One region of the Streptomyces luteosporeus genome, then DNA from elsewhere that is predicted to be linked to it. Evidence: riboswitches for the same ligand, from Rfam matches in the RefSeq annotation. Region 1 holds a riboswitch; each other region holds the start of a gene.
What was found. A riboswitch is a leader RNA that binds a small molecule or an ion and turns the genes downstream of it on or off. The one in region 1 is predicted to bind cobalamin.

Region 2: it holds a riboswitch for cobalamin, as region 1 does, so the genes downstream of both, ABD361_RS24880 (ribonucleoside-diphosphate reductase subunit alpha) here and nicT (Nickel transporter NicT) in region 1, are expected to answer to the same signal.
Region 3: it holds a riboswitch for cobalamin, as region 1 does, so the genes downstream of both, ABD361_RS21065 (cobalamin biosynthesis protein) here and nicT (Nickel transporter NicT) in region 1, are expected to answer to the same signal.
Region 4: it holds a riboswitch for cobalamin, as region 1 does, so the genes downstream of both, metE (5-methyltetrahydropteroyltriglutamate--homocysteine S-methyltransferase) here and nicT (Nickel transporter NicT) in region 1, are expected to answer to the same signal.

The regions. Positions count from the first base shown of each region.
Region 1 is NZ_BAAASL010000012.1:110,692-114,897, forward strand. Features, by position in the region: gene ABD361_RS17610 (YIP1 family protein) at 1-104, opposite strand, end outside; gene ABD361_RS17615 (APC family permease) at 192-1,724, opposite strand; cobalamin riboswitch at 1,861-2,083, shown strand; gene nicT (Nickel transporter NicT) at 2,114-3,340, shown strand; gene ABD361_RS17625 (hypothetical protein) at 3,294-3,512, opposite strand; gene uvrA (excinuclease ABC subunit UvrA) at 3,676-4,206, shown strand, end outside.
Region 2 is NZ_BAAASL010000022.1:22,607-26,812, forward strand. Features, by position in the region: gene ABD361_RS24870 (DUF3311 domain-containing protein) at 239-541, shown strand; gene mctP (monocarboxylate uptake permease MctP) at 538-2,169, shown strand; cobalamin riboswitch at 2,364-2,488, shown strand; gene ABD361_RS24880 (ribonucleoside-diphosphate reductase subunit alpha) at 2,654-4,206, shown strand, end outside.
Region 3 is NZ_BAAASL010000016.1:54,281-58,486, reverse strand. Features, by position in the region: gene ABD361_RS21070 (cobyric acid synthase) at 1-1,449, opposite strand, end outside; gene ABD361_RS21065 (cobalamin biosynthesis protein) at 1,446-2,417, opposite strand; cobalamin riboswitch at 2,476-2,596, opposite strand; gene ABD361_RS21060 (hypothetical protein) at 2,892-3,125, opposite strand; gene ABD361_RS21055 (inorganic phosphate transporter) at 3,152-4,206, opposite strand, start outside.
Region 4 is NZ_BAAASL010000009.1:158,318-162,523, reverse strand. Features, by position in the region: gene metE (5-methyltetrahydropteroyltriglutamate--homocysteine S-methyltransferase) at 1-2,034, opposite strand, end outside; cobalamin riboswitch at 2,222-2,406, opposite strand; gene ABD361_RS14155 (hypothetical protein) at 2,578-3,111, shown strand; gene ABD361_RS14150 (hypothetical protein) at 3,162-3,440, opposite strand; partial or broken gene ABD361_RS30670 (short-chain fatty acyl-CoA regulator family protein) at 3,513-3,584, shown strand; gene ABD361_RS14145 (dienelactone hydrolase family protein) at 3,733-4,206, shown strand, end outside.

The sequences.
Region 1 (4,206 bases):
ACCTCGACGGGCCGGTACCAGAGCCCGAATATCAGGCGGTGCCAGAGCAGCCTGCGCGGCGTGGCGGCGGGGGTGGACGGGGGCGGGGACGTGGTCACGGGCATGGGTGCCGTTTTATCACCGTTCGGCCGGCCCCCACGAAAGTGCGGGCGCCCGCAGGGGTCCGGCCGGGACGCCGGGCCGACGGAGCGTCAGGCGGGCGCGGTGGTCACGGATCCCTCCTCGCCCTCCGCCTCGCCGCCGGTGCCGGCGGCCCGCCGCGGGAGGTACTCCTCATTGATCTCCCGCGGCCCGAAGGGCCACTGCCGCTCGTACGCCGCCCAGAGCACGAAGGCCACGCAGCCCGCCCCGACCCAGGCCAGCGACCACTCGATGGGATGCCGGCCCGGCGAACTGCGGTCCGCGAAGCCGTAGATGACGAGCCAGCCCGCCAGCGCGACCAGGCTCGGCAGCGGATAGAGCCACATGCGGTACGGGCGCGGCAGGTCCGGCTGGCGGCGGCGCAGCACGGTCGCGGCGATCACCTGGGAGAGCGCCTGGAGGATCACCATCACGGCCATCAGCAGCTGGATGATCGTGGCGAGGTCGGTGTGACGGCCGATCAGGAACCCCAGGGCGCTGATGACCCCCATCGTCGCCAGGGACAACCCCGGGAAGCGGTGGCGGGGGTGCAGGACGCCGAAGCGGCGGAAGAAGACCTTCTCCCGCGCCGCGTCGAAGGGGATGCGCGAGCCGCCCAGGAGTCCGGTGAAGACCGACGCGAAGGCCGTGACGAGGATCAGCACGGTGACGACATCGGCCGCCGCCTTGCCCCAGGTCTTCTCCATGACGGCCGAGGCGACCGAGGAGGAGGCGGTGGAGGAGGGGTCGAGCATCTCCCGCCAGTCGACGACGCCCAGGGTGCCGATCTGCAGCAGGAGGTAGATGGCCATGATGCCCAGGATGGAGTTCACGATGGCCCTGGGCATGGTGCGCCCGGGGTCCTTGATCTCGGCGCCCATGTAGGCGACGGTGCTGTAGCCGCCGTAGTCGTAGATGCCGATGGTCAGCCCCGCGGCGAAGCCCAGCCAGAACTGATGGCTCGTCACGTCGAAGGCGCCCGCCGGGTAGGTGAAGGCCCGCTCCGGGCTGAAGTGGGTGAAGGCGGCGACGATGACCAGGGACACCGACGCGATCATCACGCCCCACAGGACGGCGGTGATGCGCGCGATGGACTCCACCCGCCGCCACAGCAGCGCGACGACCAGCGCCACCATGGCCAGGCCCGTCACGTCGCCCTGCGTCTGCGTCATGCCGGGCCACAGATAGCCCAGGTACTGCACGAACCCGATCACGCCCGTGGCCATGGCGAGCGGGATGAAGAGCATCGCCGTCCACACGAACAAAAACGGCATCAGCTTGCCGGTGCGGTACTGGAACGCCTGCCGCAGATAGACGTAACTGCCGCCCGCGCCGGGCATCGCCGCGCCCAGCTCGGCCCACACCAGCCCGTCCGCCAGCGCCAGCACCGCCCCCGCGACGAAGCCGATGACGGCGTGCGGGCCGCCGAACGAGGCGACCATGAGGGGAATGGTGACGAAGGGGCCTATCCCGCACATCTGGCTCATGTTGATGGCCGTGGCCTGGAACAGCCCGATGCGGCGCACGAACACCGTCCGCTGCCCGGGCACCTCCGGAGCACTGCCGCCCGGGTCCTGCCCCGTCCCCGCTGCCGAATCTGCCATGGCGGTCAGCCCCTTCCGGTCGTTGCCTGCACTCGTAGCACCGGGCCCGGGGTGGCGTCCATCACCCGCGCGGTAGCGGAGGGATGGCCTCCGGCGGATGACGCACGGCCGGGCGACCATGAGGCCCGCCGGGAGGTTAGGGTGTCGGGGCCGTGGTGTTCGGGAAGACCGGTGCCGGCCCTTCGGGGCCCATTCCGGAGCGGCCCTCGCCACTGTGATCGGGGAGTGACCGTCCCCACCCCGCACGCCGGCCCGTCCGGCGCACGGAAGCCACTGGGCCGCATCCGGCGGCCTGGGAAGGCGGGGCGGTCGCGTGCGCACCCGTCAGCCAGGAGACCGGCCACGGCATCTCGAAGTGATCCACGAGGTGCTGGAGCGTTCAACCCGAGATGTCCACCAACACATCCCTTCCCGCCGACATACCCACCGGCATACCCACCGGGCCGCCGGCCTTCCGCTGGCGGCGCGAGGACACCGTGCGCACCGCCGGCCTGCTGGCCGTCATCGCCGCCCTCCACGTCGTCGCCTTCGGCGTGCTCTACCTGCTGGTCGTGCCGCAGCACTACACCGTCGACTCCAAGGTCTACGGCGTCGGCCTCGGCATCACCGCCTACACCCTCGGCATGCGGCACGCCTTCGACGCCGACCACATCGCCGCCATCGACAACACCACCCGCAAGCTCATGGCCGACGGCAAGCGCCCGGTCTCGGTCGGCTTCTGGTTCGCCCTCGGCCACTCCAGCGTCGTCGTCGTGATGGCCCTGCTGGTGGCCGGCGGCACGCACCTGGCCGGCACGCTGATGGACGAGGACTCCACCACCCACCAGGTGCTCGGAATCGTCGGCACCTCCGTCTCCGGCGGCTTCCTCTACCTCATCGCCATCCTCAACCTCGTCGCCCTCGCCGGCATCCTGCGCGTCTTCCGCGCCATGCGCGAGGGCCGCTACGACGAGGGCGAGCTGGAGAAGCAGCTGGACTCGCGCGGCTTCATGAACCGGCTGCTGGGCCGCTTCACCCGCTCGGTCAGCCGCCCCGGCCAGATGTACCCCCTCGGCTTCCTCTTCGGCCTCGGCTTCGACACCGCCACCGAGGTCACGCTGATGGTGATGGCGGGCAGCGGCGCCGCGGCCGGGCTGCCGTGGTACGCGATCCTGTGCCTGCCGCTGCTGTTCGCGGCCGGCATGAGCCTCTTCGACACCCTCGACGGCACGTTCATGAACTTCGCCTACCAGTGGGCGTTCTCCAACCCGGTGCGCAAGGTCTACTACAACCTCACCATCACCGGCCTGTCCATCGCCGTCGCCTTCCTCATCGGCACCATCGAGCTGGTGGGCGTCCTGCACGAGAAGCTCGGCCTGGACGATCCCGTCAGCGGCTGGATCGCCGGGCTGAACCTCGACAACGTCGGCTTCGTCATCGTCGGGCTGTTCGTCGTGGTGTGGGCCGCGGCACTGGCCTACTGGCGTCTGGCGCGGGTCGAGCAGCGCTGGACCGCCCGCACGGCGGCGGCCGCCGTCACGGACGGGTCCGCCGTTACGGCCGAGCCCGCCCTCACGGACGGGTCCGGGGTCACGGACGGGGGCAGTCCCGCCGCGCGCACGCCTTCCGGGCGCTGACGACCGGCGGGCCGCTGCCCGCCGGTTCCTCGCCGACCACCACCAGCGCCGGCCCGCCGCACGTCCGGCAGGTACGGGACGAGGCGTCCCGTTCCCGCTCGATCGCCGCGGCGATCCGGCGCAGGGGGTCGGCGCCGGGGGCCGCGCGCGCCTGGGCATCGGTGTCGGTCATGGGCCATCCCGTCGAAAAGGTCGTCGTCGACGTTCGCTGTGAGACGTTCGCTGTGACAGAGGTTGCCTGGGGCATCCTGGCGCAGGATGCCCGGCCGCGTCAGCGTGTCGGTAGCGGTTCACCCTCCCGGGGAGGCGGGGGAGCGGCGCCTAGACTCGCTCGCGTGCACGACCGCCTTGACCCCCACGACCCGTACGCCCCCCACGACCCGTACGTCCGCGTCCGCGGCGCCGCCGAACACAACCTCAAGCACGTCGACGTCGACATCCCCCGCGACGCCCTCGTCGTCTTCACCGGCGTCTCCGGCTCGGGGAAGTCCTCCCTCGCCTTCGGCACGCTCTACGCCGAGGCCCAGCGCCGCTACTTCGAGTCCGTCGCCCCCTACGCGCGCCGGCTCATCCACCAGGTCGGCGCCCCCAGGGTCGAGGAGATCACCGGCCTGCCGCCCGCCGTCGCCCTGGAACAGCGCCGCTCCGCCCCCACCTCGCGCTCCTCCGTGGGCACGGTCACCACCCTGTCCAACTCGCTGCGCATGCTCTTCTCCCGCGCCGGCACCTACCCTCAGGGCGCGCCCCGCCTGGACTCCGACGCCTTCTCGCCCAACACCGCGGCCGGCGCCTGCCCCGAGTGCCAGGGCCTGGGCCGCGTCCACCGGGTCACCGAGGAGTCGCTGGTGCCCGACCCCTCGCTCACC
Region 2 (4,206 bases), on a different contig from region 1:
GACCAGCACTTTACCAGTGCATTACCCCAGGAGGGGAGATAAAAATTCTTGTCAAATCCTGGACAAGAGTTGACAGTTGACGATCAGCTGGTCCAGTCCATTGCGGCGAGGCAACGGAAGACGACATTCCGTCGACGGCCGGCGTCCCGATATGCGGAAGAGGGGTGACGCCGGGCAGGAGCTCCCCTAGATTTCCAGCGCATTACACATGTGATCGCACCCAGGGACGGAGCCACTGATGTCGGAACCCCCCGAGCAACAAGCCGGACGACCGGTTGCCCATACGGCCGCGGACGGCCCGCGCACGCGCGCGACCGCCTCCCCGGCACCCCTGATCGTCGCCGGGATCTGCCTGGCCATCCCCTTCGTGGCCATGCTGTGGGTCGACTCCTACGCCCGCGTCTCCCCGGCCTTCATCGGTATTCCCTTTTTCTACTGGTACCAGATGTTGTGGGTGCTCATCGCGACGCTGCTGACCACGATCGCCTATGTCCTCGTTCGCCGTCGCGAACGCCTGCTCAAGGGAGGTGAATCGAAGTGAAGGAAGGGGTCAACGGTGTGGCACTGACCGTCTTCGTCTTCTTCTTCCTGGCCGTGACGGTCATGGGCTTCTGGGCCGCGCGCTGGCGAAAGGCGGAGAGCGCCGACAGCCTCGACGAGTGGGGGCTGGGCGGCCGCTCCTTCGGTACCTGGATCACCTGGTTCCTGCTGGGCGGCGACCTCTACACGGCCTATACCTTCGTCGCCGTCCCGGCCGCCGTCTATGCGGGCGGAGCGGCCGGATTCTTCGCCGTGCCGTACACCATCCTTTGTTATCCGCTCGTCTTCACCTTCCTGCCGCGCCTGTGGTCGGTCTCGCACCGGCACGGCTACGTCACCTCTTCGGACTTCGTCCGGGGCCGGTTCGGTTCCCGCGGCCTGTCCGTCGCCCTGGCCGTCACCGGCATCCTGGCCACCATGCCGTACATCGCGCTGCAACTGGTGGGAATCCAGGCGGTACTGGACGTCCTGGGCGTGGGCGGCGGCGAGAGTGCCAACTGGTTCGTCAAGGACCTGCCGCTGCTGATCGCCTTCGGCGTCCTGGCCGCCTACACCTACTCCTCCGGGCTGCGCGCGCCGGCGCTGATCGCGTTCGTCAAGGACGCCCTCATCTACATCGTCATCGCGGTCGCCATCATCTACATCCCGATGCGGCTCGGCGGCTTCGACGAGATCTTCGCCAAGGCGGCCAAGGCGTTCGCAACCGAGAATCCGGCCACCGGCAAACCGCGCGGTGCGCTCGTGACCGGATCCGATGCGCAGTGGGCGTACGCGACCCTCGCCCTCGGCTCCGCCATGGCCCTCTTCCTCTACCCGCACTCGGTGACCGCGGTGCTCTCCAGCAAGAACCGCAACGTCATCCGCCGCAACACCACCATCCTGCCGCTGTATTCCCTCATGCTCGGCCTGCTGGCCATGCTCGGCTTCATGGCGATCGCCGCCGGGGTGAAGGTGAAGAACGGGCAGCTGGCGATCCCCCAGCTGTTCGAGGACATGTTCCCCGACTGGTTCACGGGCGTGGCGTTCGCCGCCATCGGCATCGGGGCGCTGGTGCCGGCGGCGATCATGTCGATCGCCGCGGCGAACCTGTTCACCCGCAACATCTACAAGGACTTCCTGAAGCCGGACGCCACGCCCGAGCACGAGGCGAAGGTGTCCAAGATCGCATCCCTGCTGGTCAAGGTCGGCGCCCTCGCCTTCGTGCTGACGATGGACAAAACGGTCGCCATCAACTTCCAGCTGCTCGGCGGCATCTGGATCCTGCAGACCGTGCCCGCGCTGGTGGGCGGGCTCTTCACGCGCTGGTTCCACCGCTGGGGCCTGCTGGCGGGGTGGGCCGCGGGCATGGCGTACGGGACGTGGCGGGCGTACGCGACACCCAGCGCCACGCAGGACCATTTCGGCAATACCAACCTCATTCCGCTCATCGGGGAGAAGGGGTACATCGGCCTGACGGCGTTCGTGGTCAACGTGCTGGTGGCGGTGGTCGCCACACTCGTCCTGCGGGCGGTGGGGGCGCCGGACGGGGTCGACCTCACGCGGCCGTCGGACTACACGGCCGATGCGGGCGACCCCGGCGTGCAGGAGAAGCTGCCGCCGGCCACCGTGGAGGCGCCCGCGGCGGGCTGAACCCCACCCGACCCCCGCCCGACGGGAAACTCCTCCGGAAGACTCCGTCAAGAGACCACCAAGAGCCGGACGGGCTGCGGCGCAGCCCGTCCGGCTCTTGCCTGCAAGGACGCCTCCCCTACCACATTCCGCAACCACCTCATGACGCGCCGACACAACATGTGGGGGCGCGTGCGAGGCCCGGCACTAGATGTATGCTCGTGCTCGCTGTCGCCGCAGGGGAATCCGGTGCAAATCCGGAACTGTCCCGCAACGGTGAACGAGTGCGCACAAACACCGCACCACCAGTCCGAGGACCTGCCGGCAGCGCGCCCACCACCGAGCCCGCCCCGGGCTCGGCCATGGGCGTTGAACACGTCCGGGCCTCGCGGGTTGGGCCGGCGGACGCTGCGCGGCACGCTCCCGAGTTCCGAGTCGGACGTGCCCGTACGCGACCGTCGCGCGCACCCGCCCGGCCACCACAGCCGAGCGAGGAGAGCCACTCGTGACCATCGCGCCCGCAGATCCGGTTGCAGGTCCCGTCTCAGCGAACGCGGAAGCGGCCGACGGCCCCGGGACCGCGCTGCTGCGTGCCCTGACGGACCTCACCGCCGATCTGCCCGCCACCGACCCGGGCAAGGTCGCCGCCGCCGCGCTGCGCGGCCGCAGCGCCGCGGCGGACGAGGCGGAGCTGCGCTCCCTCGCCACCGAGGCGGCCGCCGGCCTGATCGCCGAGGAGCCGGAGTACTCCAAGCTCGCCGCCCGCCTGCTCACCCGCGCCATCGCCGAGGAGGCGGCCGGCCAGGGCGCCACCTCCTTCTCCGCCTCGGTCGCCGTGGGCCACCGCGAGGGCCTCATCGCCGACGACACGGCCGCCTTCGTCGCCACCCACGCCGCGCGCCTGGACGCGCTCGTGGAGGCGGCCCTGGCCGACGGCGCCGACGACCGCTTCGGCTACTTCGGCCTGCGCACCCTGCACAGCCGTTACCTGCTGCGCCACCCGATCCACCGCGACGTGATCGAGACGCCGCAGCACTTCCTGCTGCGCGTGGCCTGCGGCCTGGCCGAGGACCACAGCGAGCGGGCCCTGGAGGACGTGGCGGCGCTGTACCGGCTCACCAGCACGCTGTCGTACCTCCCCTCCTCCCCCACGCTCTTCAACTCCGGCACCCGCCACCCGCAGATGTCGTCCTGCTACCTGCTGGACTCCCCGCTGGACGAGCTGGACTCGATCTACGACCGCTACCACCAGGTCGCCCGGCTCTCCAAGCACGCGGGCGGCATCGGCCTGTCGTACTCGCGCATCCGCTCCCGCGGCTCGCTCATCCGCGGCACCAACGGCCACTCCAACGGCATCGTGCCGTTCCTGCGCACCCTGGACGCCTCCGTCGCCGCGGTGAACCAGGGCGGCCGCCGCAAGGGCGCCGCCTGCGTGTACCTGGAGACCTGGCACGCGGACATCGAGGAGTTCCTGGAGCTGCGGGACAACACCGGTGAGGAGGCCCGCCGCACCCACAACCTGAACATCGCGCACTGGATCCCGGACGAGTTCATGCGCCGCGTCGAGGCCGACGCCGACTGGTCGCTGTTCTCCCCCGCCGACACGCCCGACCTGGTCGACCTGTACGGCGACGAGTTCGACGCCGCCTACCGCCGCTACGAGGCCGAGGGCAAGGCCGTCCGCACCATCCCCGCGCGCGTGCTGTACGCCCGGATGATGCGCACCCTGGCGCAGACCGGCAACGGCTGGATGACGTTCAAGGACGCCGCCAACCGCACGGCCAACCAGACGGCCGAGAAGGGCGCGGTCGTCCACTCCTCGAACCTGTGCACCGAGATCCTCGAGGTCACGAACGACGGCGAGACGGCCGTGTGCAACCTCGGTTCGGTCAACCTGGCGCAGCACCTGGGCGCCGACGGCGACATGGACTGGGAGAAGCTCGACGCGACCGTCCGCACGGCCGTCACCTTCCTCGACCGCGTCGTGGACATCAACTTCTACCCGACCGAGCAGGCCGGCCGCTCCAACAGCCGCTGGCGCCCGGTGGGCCTGGGTCT
Region 3 (4,206 bases), on a different contig from region 1:
GTCCGCGTGTTCCTCGATCAGATCGCCGAGCCGGTCGAGCTGTTCCTCCCGCAGCGCGGCGAAGGACGTGCCGGGCGCCGGGACGAACGCCCGTCCCGCCGCGCGGGCGACCTCGCGCAGGAACGCCCGGCGGAAGCCGTCGCTCTCCAGCGAGCCGTGCCAGTGCGTGCCCCACACGGCGCCCACCCGGCAGCCGTCCAGGAACGGTTCGTCCCCGCCGCGTACGTCCGCCACGCCGTGGTGGATTTCGTACCCCTCCACGGGCTCGCCCAGGGCCTCGCCGACGGGCCGGGCCAGGGTCTTCTCCGCCGCGAACCGCACGTGCACCGGCAGCAGGCCCAGCCCCTCGACCGTGCCCGCCCGCGACTCGACCTCGTCGTCGATGCGCTCGCCCAGCAGCTGGAAGCCGCCGCAGATGCCCAGGACGGGGCGGCCCTCGGCCGCCCGCCGTACGAGGGCGTCGGCGAGCCCGCGTGTCCGCAGCCACGCCAGCGCCCGCACGGTGCCGCGCGTGCCGGGGACGACGACCAGGTCCGCGTCGGCGAGCTCCTCGGGGCGGTCCACGAACCGCACGACGACGCCCGGTTCGGCCGCCAGCGCGTCCACGTCCGTGAAGTTCGACATCAGCGGCACCGCGCACACGGCCACCCGCAGCACGTCCGCGCCGTGCGGGGCGGCGACCACCGACTCGCGGACGGCGCCGCGCAGCGACACCCGCAGGCCGTCCTCCTCGTCGATGCCCAGGCCGTGGGCGAACGGCAGTACGCCGAACGTCGCCCGGCCCGTCAGGTCCCGCAGCATCGCCAGCCCCGGCTCCAGCAGCGACACGTCGCCACGGAACTTGTTGACCACGTACCCCGCTATCAGCTCCTGGTCCTCGCGGGAGAGCAGCGCCGTCGTACCGAAGAAGGACGCGAACACCCCGCCCCGGTCGATGTCGCCGACCACGACCACGGGCAGCCGCGCGGCCTGGGCCAGGCCCATGTTGACGATGTCGGAGCGGCGCAGGTTGATCTCCGCCGGGCTGCCGGCGCCCTCGCAGATCACCGCGTCGTGCGTACGCCGCAGCTCGGCCAGGCACTCCGTGACCGTGGCGAACAACTGCTCCTGACGCCCCTGGTGGTAACCGCGGGCGCTCAGCTCGCCCACTGCTCTGCCCATCAGCACGACCTGGCTGCTGCGGTCGCTGCCGGGCTTGAGCAGCACCGGATTCATCAGCGCACTCGGCTCGACGCGCGCCGCGGCCGCCTGCATGGCCTGCGCACGCCCTATCTCCGCGCCCTCGCGCGTCACGAACGAATTGAGCGACATGTTCTGCGCCTTGAACGGCGCGACCTTGACGCCCTTGCGGGACAACCAGCGGCAGATGCCCGCCGTCACCACGCTCTTGCCCGCGTCCGAGGTGGTCCCGGCCACCAGCAGGCCCCCGCCCCGCGGTTGCGATGTCACCGGTTCCTCGCTTTCCCAGTCCTCGTCGTCCCGGCCTTCAGAAGGCTGCCCACAGCCCGGCCCCCGATCGCACAGCCCAGCGCCAGCAGCGACACCCGGCGCGAAAGGCGCACCGCGCGCTCGATGTCCCCGGTGCGCACGGCGCGCAGCTCCGCGCCCAGGACGGGCCGGTGCTCGACGCGGCCCCCGTACGCCAGCGTCCCGCCCAGACGCACCCCCAGCGCCCCCGCGAACGCCGCCTCGACCGGGCCGGCGTTGGGGCTCGGGTGACGGTGCGCGTCCCGCCGCGCCACCCGCGCGGCACCGCGCGGATCCGGCGCGGCGAGCACCGCCAGGGCCGCGGTCAGCCGCGCCCCCGGCCAGCCGACGACGTCGTCGAGCCGGGCCGACGCCCAGCCGAAGCGGCGGTGCCGCGGCGACTTGTGACCGACCATCGCGTCCAGCGTGTTCACCGCCCGGAAGCCCAGCAGACCGGGTACGCCCGCGAGCGCGCCCCACACCAGGGCGCCGACGACGGCGTCCGAGGTGTTCTCGGCCACCGACTCCACCACGGCACGGGCGATCTGCTGGGCGTCCAGCGACGACGGATCACGGCCGCACAGATGCGGCAACCGCTCCCGGGCCACCTCCAGATCGCCGGCGGCCAGCGCCCCGCCGATCGCCCGGGCCTCCCGGGCCAGCGACGTCCCACCGATCACCGCCCACGTGACGGCCGCCGTCAGGGCGACGTCCGCGCCCCGCCGGCCGCGCACCGCACGAGCCAGCAGCGCGGCGCCCGCCACGGTGGTACCGGTGCACACGGCGGCGTACAGCGCACCGCGTCCGCGGTCGTCGCGCCACAAGCGCTGCTCCAGGGCGTGGGCCGCACGCCCGAACGCGGCAACAGGGTGCCCCCTGCGGGGGTCACCGACAACCAGGTCGCCCAGGAATCCGAGGGCGGCGCCGCAGGCGAAACCGCGACAGGGCATGGCCGATGCGTGTCCTCACTCAGGGTCCTCGCCCTGGCTCGACGTGACCGGCGACCAGAGTCTCCTGGCTCCCGGATCCGCGTCGCCCCCGGCCTTCCGGCTCGCGCCGTGGCCCTGCGGGTGGGGGGACACTCCCCGGTGACAGTGGCGGGACCGCGCCGGATTCGCACCGGCTTCCTCTGCTGTCGCCGTTTGGCCCGGGCAGTCCACCATGGGCCTGGAAGGCCCGTCAACTCGCGGCCGGGGGCGGGGCCCTGCGGGCGGCCGAGCCCCTGACCCGCCCTTTCACCGTTTCCCGGGGGCGAGCCCCCGGACCCCCGGACCGGGCTGCGCCCGGTGTCCTCAAACGCCGGACGGGCTGAAATCAGCCCGTCCGGCGTTTGAGGACCGGGGTCCGGGGCGGAGCCCCGGGAAACGGCGAAAGGGCGGGACCGGGGCCGAAAACCCCCGTCCCGCCCCTCCGGGCGCGTGGCCTCAGGCCACGATCAGCGAGATGCCGTATCCGACGGCCGCCGCGCACAGCGCGAAGCACGCGTACGCGCCGGTGCGCGCCAGCGCGCCCGCGGCCGCCGTACCGCCCGCCGCATCCGCGGCGTCCGCCTTGCGGGACGTGCCGACGATGCCGAGCGTGAACAGGCCCACGAGCCCGACGGTCACCACGAGGCTGACCCCGAAGACCTCTGCGAAAGCTGCCCAGTCGATGTGCATGGTGTTTCTTCCTCCGTGCCCGGCGCTCAGCCGGTCGTCGCGGGGGCGGGGGCGGGGGCGGCCGCGGGGCCGGCCGGCGGCGGGGCGACGGCCTGGAGGGCCGCGGTGACCACGCCGACGGGCTCGGCGGCGGGGGCGGCGATGCCCTGCGGCTCGTTGAGGTCGTTGACGTTGTCGTGGGTGACCGGCTTGCGGCGCGAGGCCGCCCAGATGCCGCCGCACACGGCGAGGCCGAGGACGGCGACGGCGGTCACGCCCCACTGGCCCTGGTCGGCCAGGAGCGCCGCGCCGGCGGCGACGAGGCCGGCGGCCGGCAGGGTCAGACCCCAGGCGGCGACCATGCGGCCGGCGGTCGACCAGCGCACGACGCCGCCCTTGCGGCCGAGGCCGGCGCCCATGATCGAGCCGGAGCAGACCTGGGTGGTGGAGAGGGCGAAGCCGATGTGGGAGGAGGCGAGGATCACCGTGGCGGCGCCGGTCTGGGCGGCGAAGCCCTGGGCGGGCTTGATGTCGGTGAGGCCCTTGCCGAGCGTCTGGATGATGCGCCAGCCGCCGAGGTACGTACCGAGCGCGATGGCCAGGCCCGCGGAGACGATGACCCACATGGGCGGGTCGGAGTGCGGGGCGACGACGCCGCCGGCGACCAGGGTGAGGGTGATGACGCCCATGGTCTTCTGGGCGTCGTTGGTGCCGTGGGCGAGGGAGACCAGGGCGGCCGAGGCGATCTGGCCGGCGCGGTAGCCCTTCGCGGTGTCGCGCTCGTCGCGGCCCTTGGCCAGGCGGTAGGTCAGGCGGGTGGCGACGGTGGCGGCGATGCCGGCCACGATCGGCGCGGCGACCGCCGGGATGAGGACCTTCATGACGACCTTGTCGGCGTTGACCGCGTGGAAGCCGACGGAGGCGACGGTGGCGCCGATCAGGCCGCCGAAGAGGGCGTGCGAGGAGCTGGAGGGCAGGCCGGCCAGCCAGGTGAGCATGTTCCAGACGATGGCGCCGACGAGGCCGGCGAAGATCACTTCGGGCCGGATGCCGGCACTCTCATCGATGATGCCCCCGGAGATCGTCTTGGCGACCTCGACGG
Region 4 (4,206 bases), on a different contig from region 1:
GCTGATGACGTCGGCGTCGAGGTCGTCGATGGCCGCCAGGATGTCGCCGAACTCGGCATAGCACATGTGGGTGTGGATCTGGGTGTCCGGCCGGACGCCGCTCGTCGCCAGGCGGAAGGCCTCGGTGGCCCAGGCGAGGTACGCGGCGTGGTCGGCGGCGCGCAGCGGCAGGGTCTCGCGCAGGGCGGGCTCGTCCACCTGGATCACCGACGTGCCGGCCGCCTCCAGGTCCTCGACCTCGTCGCGCAGGGCGAGGGCGACCTGCCGGGCGGTGTCGGCCAGCGGCTGGTCGTCGCGGACGAAGGACCAGGCAAGCATGGTGACGGGCCCGGTGAGCATGCCCTTGACCGGGCGCCGGGTGAGCGACTGGGCGTAGCGGGTCCAGCGGACGGTCATGGGCTCGGAGCGGGAGATGTCGCCGGCGAGGATCGGCGGGCGGACGTAGCGGGTGCCGTAGGACTGCACCCAGCCGTGCCGGGTGGCCAGGTAGCCGGTGAGCTGCTCGGCGAAGTACTGCACCATGTCGTTGCGCTCGGGCTCGCCGTGCACGAGGACGTCGATGCCGGTCTTCTCCTGGAAGGAGATCACTTCACGGATCTCCGCCTCGATGCGCTCCTCGTAGGCCGCGGCGGTGATGCGTCCGGCGCGCAGGTCCGCGCGGACGGTGCGCAGCTCGCTCGTCTGGGGGAAGGAGCCGATGGTGGTGGTCGGCAGGGGCGGCAGGCCCAGGTGGGCGCGCTGGGCGGCGGCCCGTTCGGCGTAGGGCTGTGAGCGGTGGGTGTCGGCGGCGGTGACGGCGGCGGCGCGGGCGCGCACCGCCGGGTCGCGGGTGATCGCCGAGTTCGTGCGGGAGGCGAGGTCGGCGCGGTTGGCGGCGAGTTCCGCGGCGATGGAGTCGGTGCCGTGGGCGAGGCCCTTGGCGAGGGTCGCGACCTCGCGGGCCTTCTGGCGGGCGAAGGAGAACCAGCGGACGATCTGCGGGTCGATGTCCCGCTCGGCGGTGGCGTCGAGGGGGACGTGCAGCAGGGAGCAGGAGGTGGCGACGTCGACCCGGTCGGCGAGGCCGAGCAGGGTGCCGAGGGTTGCCAGGGACTTCTCGAGGTCGTCGATCCACACGTTGCGGCCGTCGACGACGCCGGCGACCAGGCGCTTGCCGGGCAGGCCGCCGACGGCCGCGAGGTCGTCGAGCTGGGCGGCGGCGGAGCGGGTGAAGTCGAGGGCGAGGCCCTCCACGGGGGCCTTGGCCAGAACGGGCAGGGCCTCGCCGAGGCGGTCGAAGTAGGAGGCGACCAGCAGCTGCGGGCGGTCGGTGAGGGCGCCCAGCTCGCGGTAGGCGCGGGCGGCGGCGTTCAGCTCGGCCGGGGTGCGGTCCTGCACGAGGGCGGGCTCGTCCAGCTGGACCCACGTGGCGCCGGCGGCCCGCAGGTCGGCGAGGACCTCGGCGTACACCGGCAGCAGCCGGTCGAGCAGGGTGAGCGGCCGGAAGCCGGCGGCGACGTCGGGCGCGGGCTTGGCCAGCAGCAGGTAGGTGACCGGTCCGACGAGGACGGGGCGGGCGGCGAGACCGAGGGCGAGGGCCTCCTTCAGCTGCGTGACCTGCTCGGTGGAGTCGGCGGTGAAGACGGTGTCGGGACCGAGCTCCGGGACGAGGTAGTGGTAGTTGGTGTCGAACCACTTGGTCATCTCCAGCGGCGCCACCTCCTGGGTGCCGCGGGCCATGGCGAAGTACCCGTCCAGGGCGTCGGCCCCGACGGCGGCCCGGTGCCGGGCGGGGATCGCGCCGACCATGACGCTGGTGTCCAGGACGTGGTCGTAGTACGAGAAGTCGCCGGTCGGCACCTCGTGGACGCCGGCGTCGGCGAGCTGCAGCCAGTTGGTGCGGCGCAGCGCGGTGGCCGTCCGGCGCAGGGCGTCGGCGGTGACCTGGCCCTTCCAGTAGCCCTCGATCGCCTTCTTCAGTTCACGGCCCTGCCCCTGGCGGGGGTAGCCGTGCACGGTGGCGCGTACTGCCGCGGCTGCGGACTTGCTGGTCACGGAACTCTCCTTCGCGAGTTTCTTCCGGAGGACCCGGTGCGTGACGAGGGCGCGAAGGGGTGACGACAGGCCCGCCGGGACACCACCGTCGTAGCGTGTGTCCGTCCGCTGCGGAACGCCTGTGTACGCCGACCCGCCCTCGAGGTCACCGGGATGGCCGCGCGCGAACGCTCGCACGCGGGCAGCGGCAGGTCTTCGGACTCGCGGGCACGCCTGCCGGGAAGAACACCTCCCGGCGGACACCTACTGGCCGTCGCTTCCCGGGCCCGTGCGGACCCAGTGCGTATGACGGCGGTCGTTCCCGCTCACCGCTGCGGGGCAGTCCCGGATTCCCACCGGGTTCCCTCTTACGACGCCTCCCGCCTGGCGGACGGGGCGAACCAGCTGCACCGCCAGCCTAGAGGGAGAACCCCCGCCACGCACAGGGTTGTTCGCATGCCGGTCACACACGACGGCGGATCGGCCTGATGTTCGTTGTCCTGAGCATGTCCAGCTGCGGGGTAGGCTCCCCGGGCACGAGGACAATGCTGCTGGGGAGACGACATGAAGCGCCGGGCACTGTGGACGGCTGCCGTGGGGATGCTGGCCCTGGCCGGCTGCGCCGACTCGGGCCCGTCCCTGAAGTTCGGCGAGAAGGCGACCGTCGCCGGTGACAGGAGCGGTTCCGTCGGAGTGACCGTCGTCCGCGTGGAGAAGGGCAGCCACGCCGACCTCTCCCTGCTCCAGGACGCGTCGAAATACGCGGGCAAGACCCCCTACTACGTCCGCTTCACCCTCACGAAGACGGCCGAGGGGAACGACAACGACGAGACCTCGCACTTCGAGGTGTGGAGCGACGGCAAGCGACTGACGGAGCTGATCGTCCTGCCGTCCATGGAAGCCACGGGCGACCCGACCGAGCCCCTGACCACCGGCCACTTCGACAAATGCGTCGGGGCCGACCACACGACGTTCAAGGAAGCCCCCACGGGACGAAGCGTCGAGGGCTGCACCGTCTTCCTCGCCCCCGACGACGCGAAGGCACCGTCCACGGTCACGTGGACGCGGCGCAGCGAGACCCTCGCCACCTGGAAGTAACCCGCCGCTGCCGAGCCGTCGGGGGCGGGTGTCCGGTCGCGTCGTCGTGATCAGAAGGGAACGTCCGTCCCGGCTTCCCGCAATCGGCACAGTGCTTTGCCCATGCACTCGGCGACCGAGGCTCCGTCGGCACGCAGTCCCTCCGGCAACGGCCCTCCCCCGCCGGCGACGAACGTCCATGCCGGCAGTCCTTCCCGCATGCGCTCGGCATCGATGCGGAGCATGGCATCTATACCCTGCTCGCCCAGCCATTCGAGGATCAGCAGCGTCACGTCCTCGACGCCGCCGTCGGGACCGGGCTTGGGCCATCGCCCCTTCGCCTTGTTCATGGCGGTGACCCTACTCAGCGCGCATCCACAAGGCGCGCGGCTTCACCGCCGAGCGCCTGACCGACCACTTCGACGGCGCGGACCGTGACGCGGCAGCGCGGCGGCTGGGGCGAGCCGGGCAAGACGTTCGCCATCGGGCCGGGGCGGAGACTGATTCTCGCGGGGTGCTGGGGGAACGGGGTTCGTGACGGATCTTGCGAGCCATCGCCGCATTTCAGAGGCGCACCCGCGGTGTTCTGCCACCGGTGAACACAGGCTCGACCGGGCTCGGTGATCATTACCGTCCAGTCTCATGACGACGATTTCAACGCGCACGGTGGAGTACCCGGCCGACGGCCTCACGATGATCGGGCACCTCGCGCTCCCGGCCGGTGCCGACCGTCGGCCCGCGGTCCTGGTCGGGCCCGAGGGGATGGGGCTCAGCGATGTCGAGCGCCGCCGAGCCGATGCCCTGGCCGAGCTGGGGTACGTGGCGCTGGCCTTCGACCTTCACGGCGGGCGCTACTTGAGCGACCCCGAGGAGATGCTGGCCCGCTGCATGCCGCTGCTCGCCGACCCCGAACGCAGGCGGGGCATCGGCCACGCGGCGCTCGACGTGTTGCGCGCCGAACCGCGGACGGACCCCGACCGGATCGCCGCCGTCGGCTACGGCACCGGGGGCGCGATCGCCCTGGAACTCGGGCGCGACGGCGTCGACCTGCGCGCGATCGGGACAATCAACGCACTGACCACGGGCCGGCCGGGCGGGGCGGCGCGCATTGGCTGC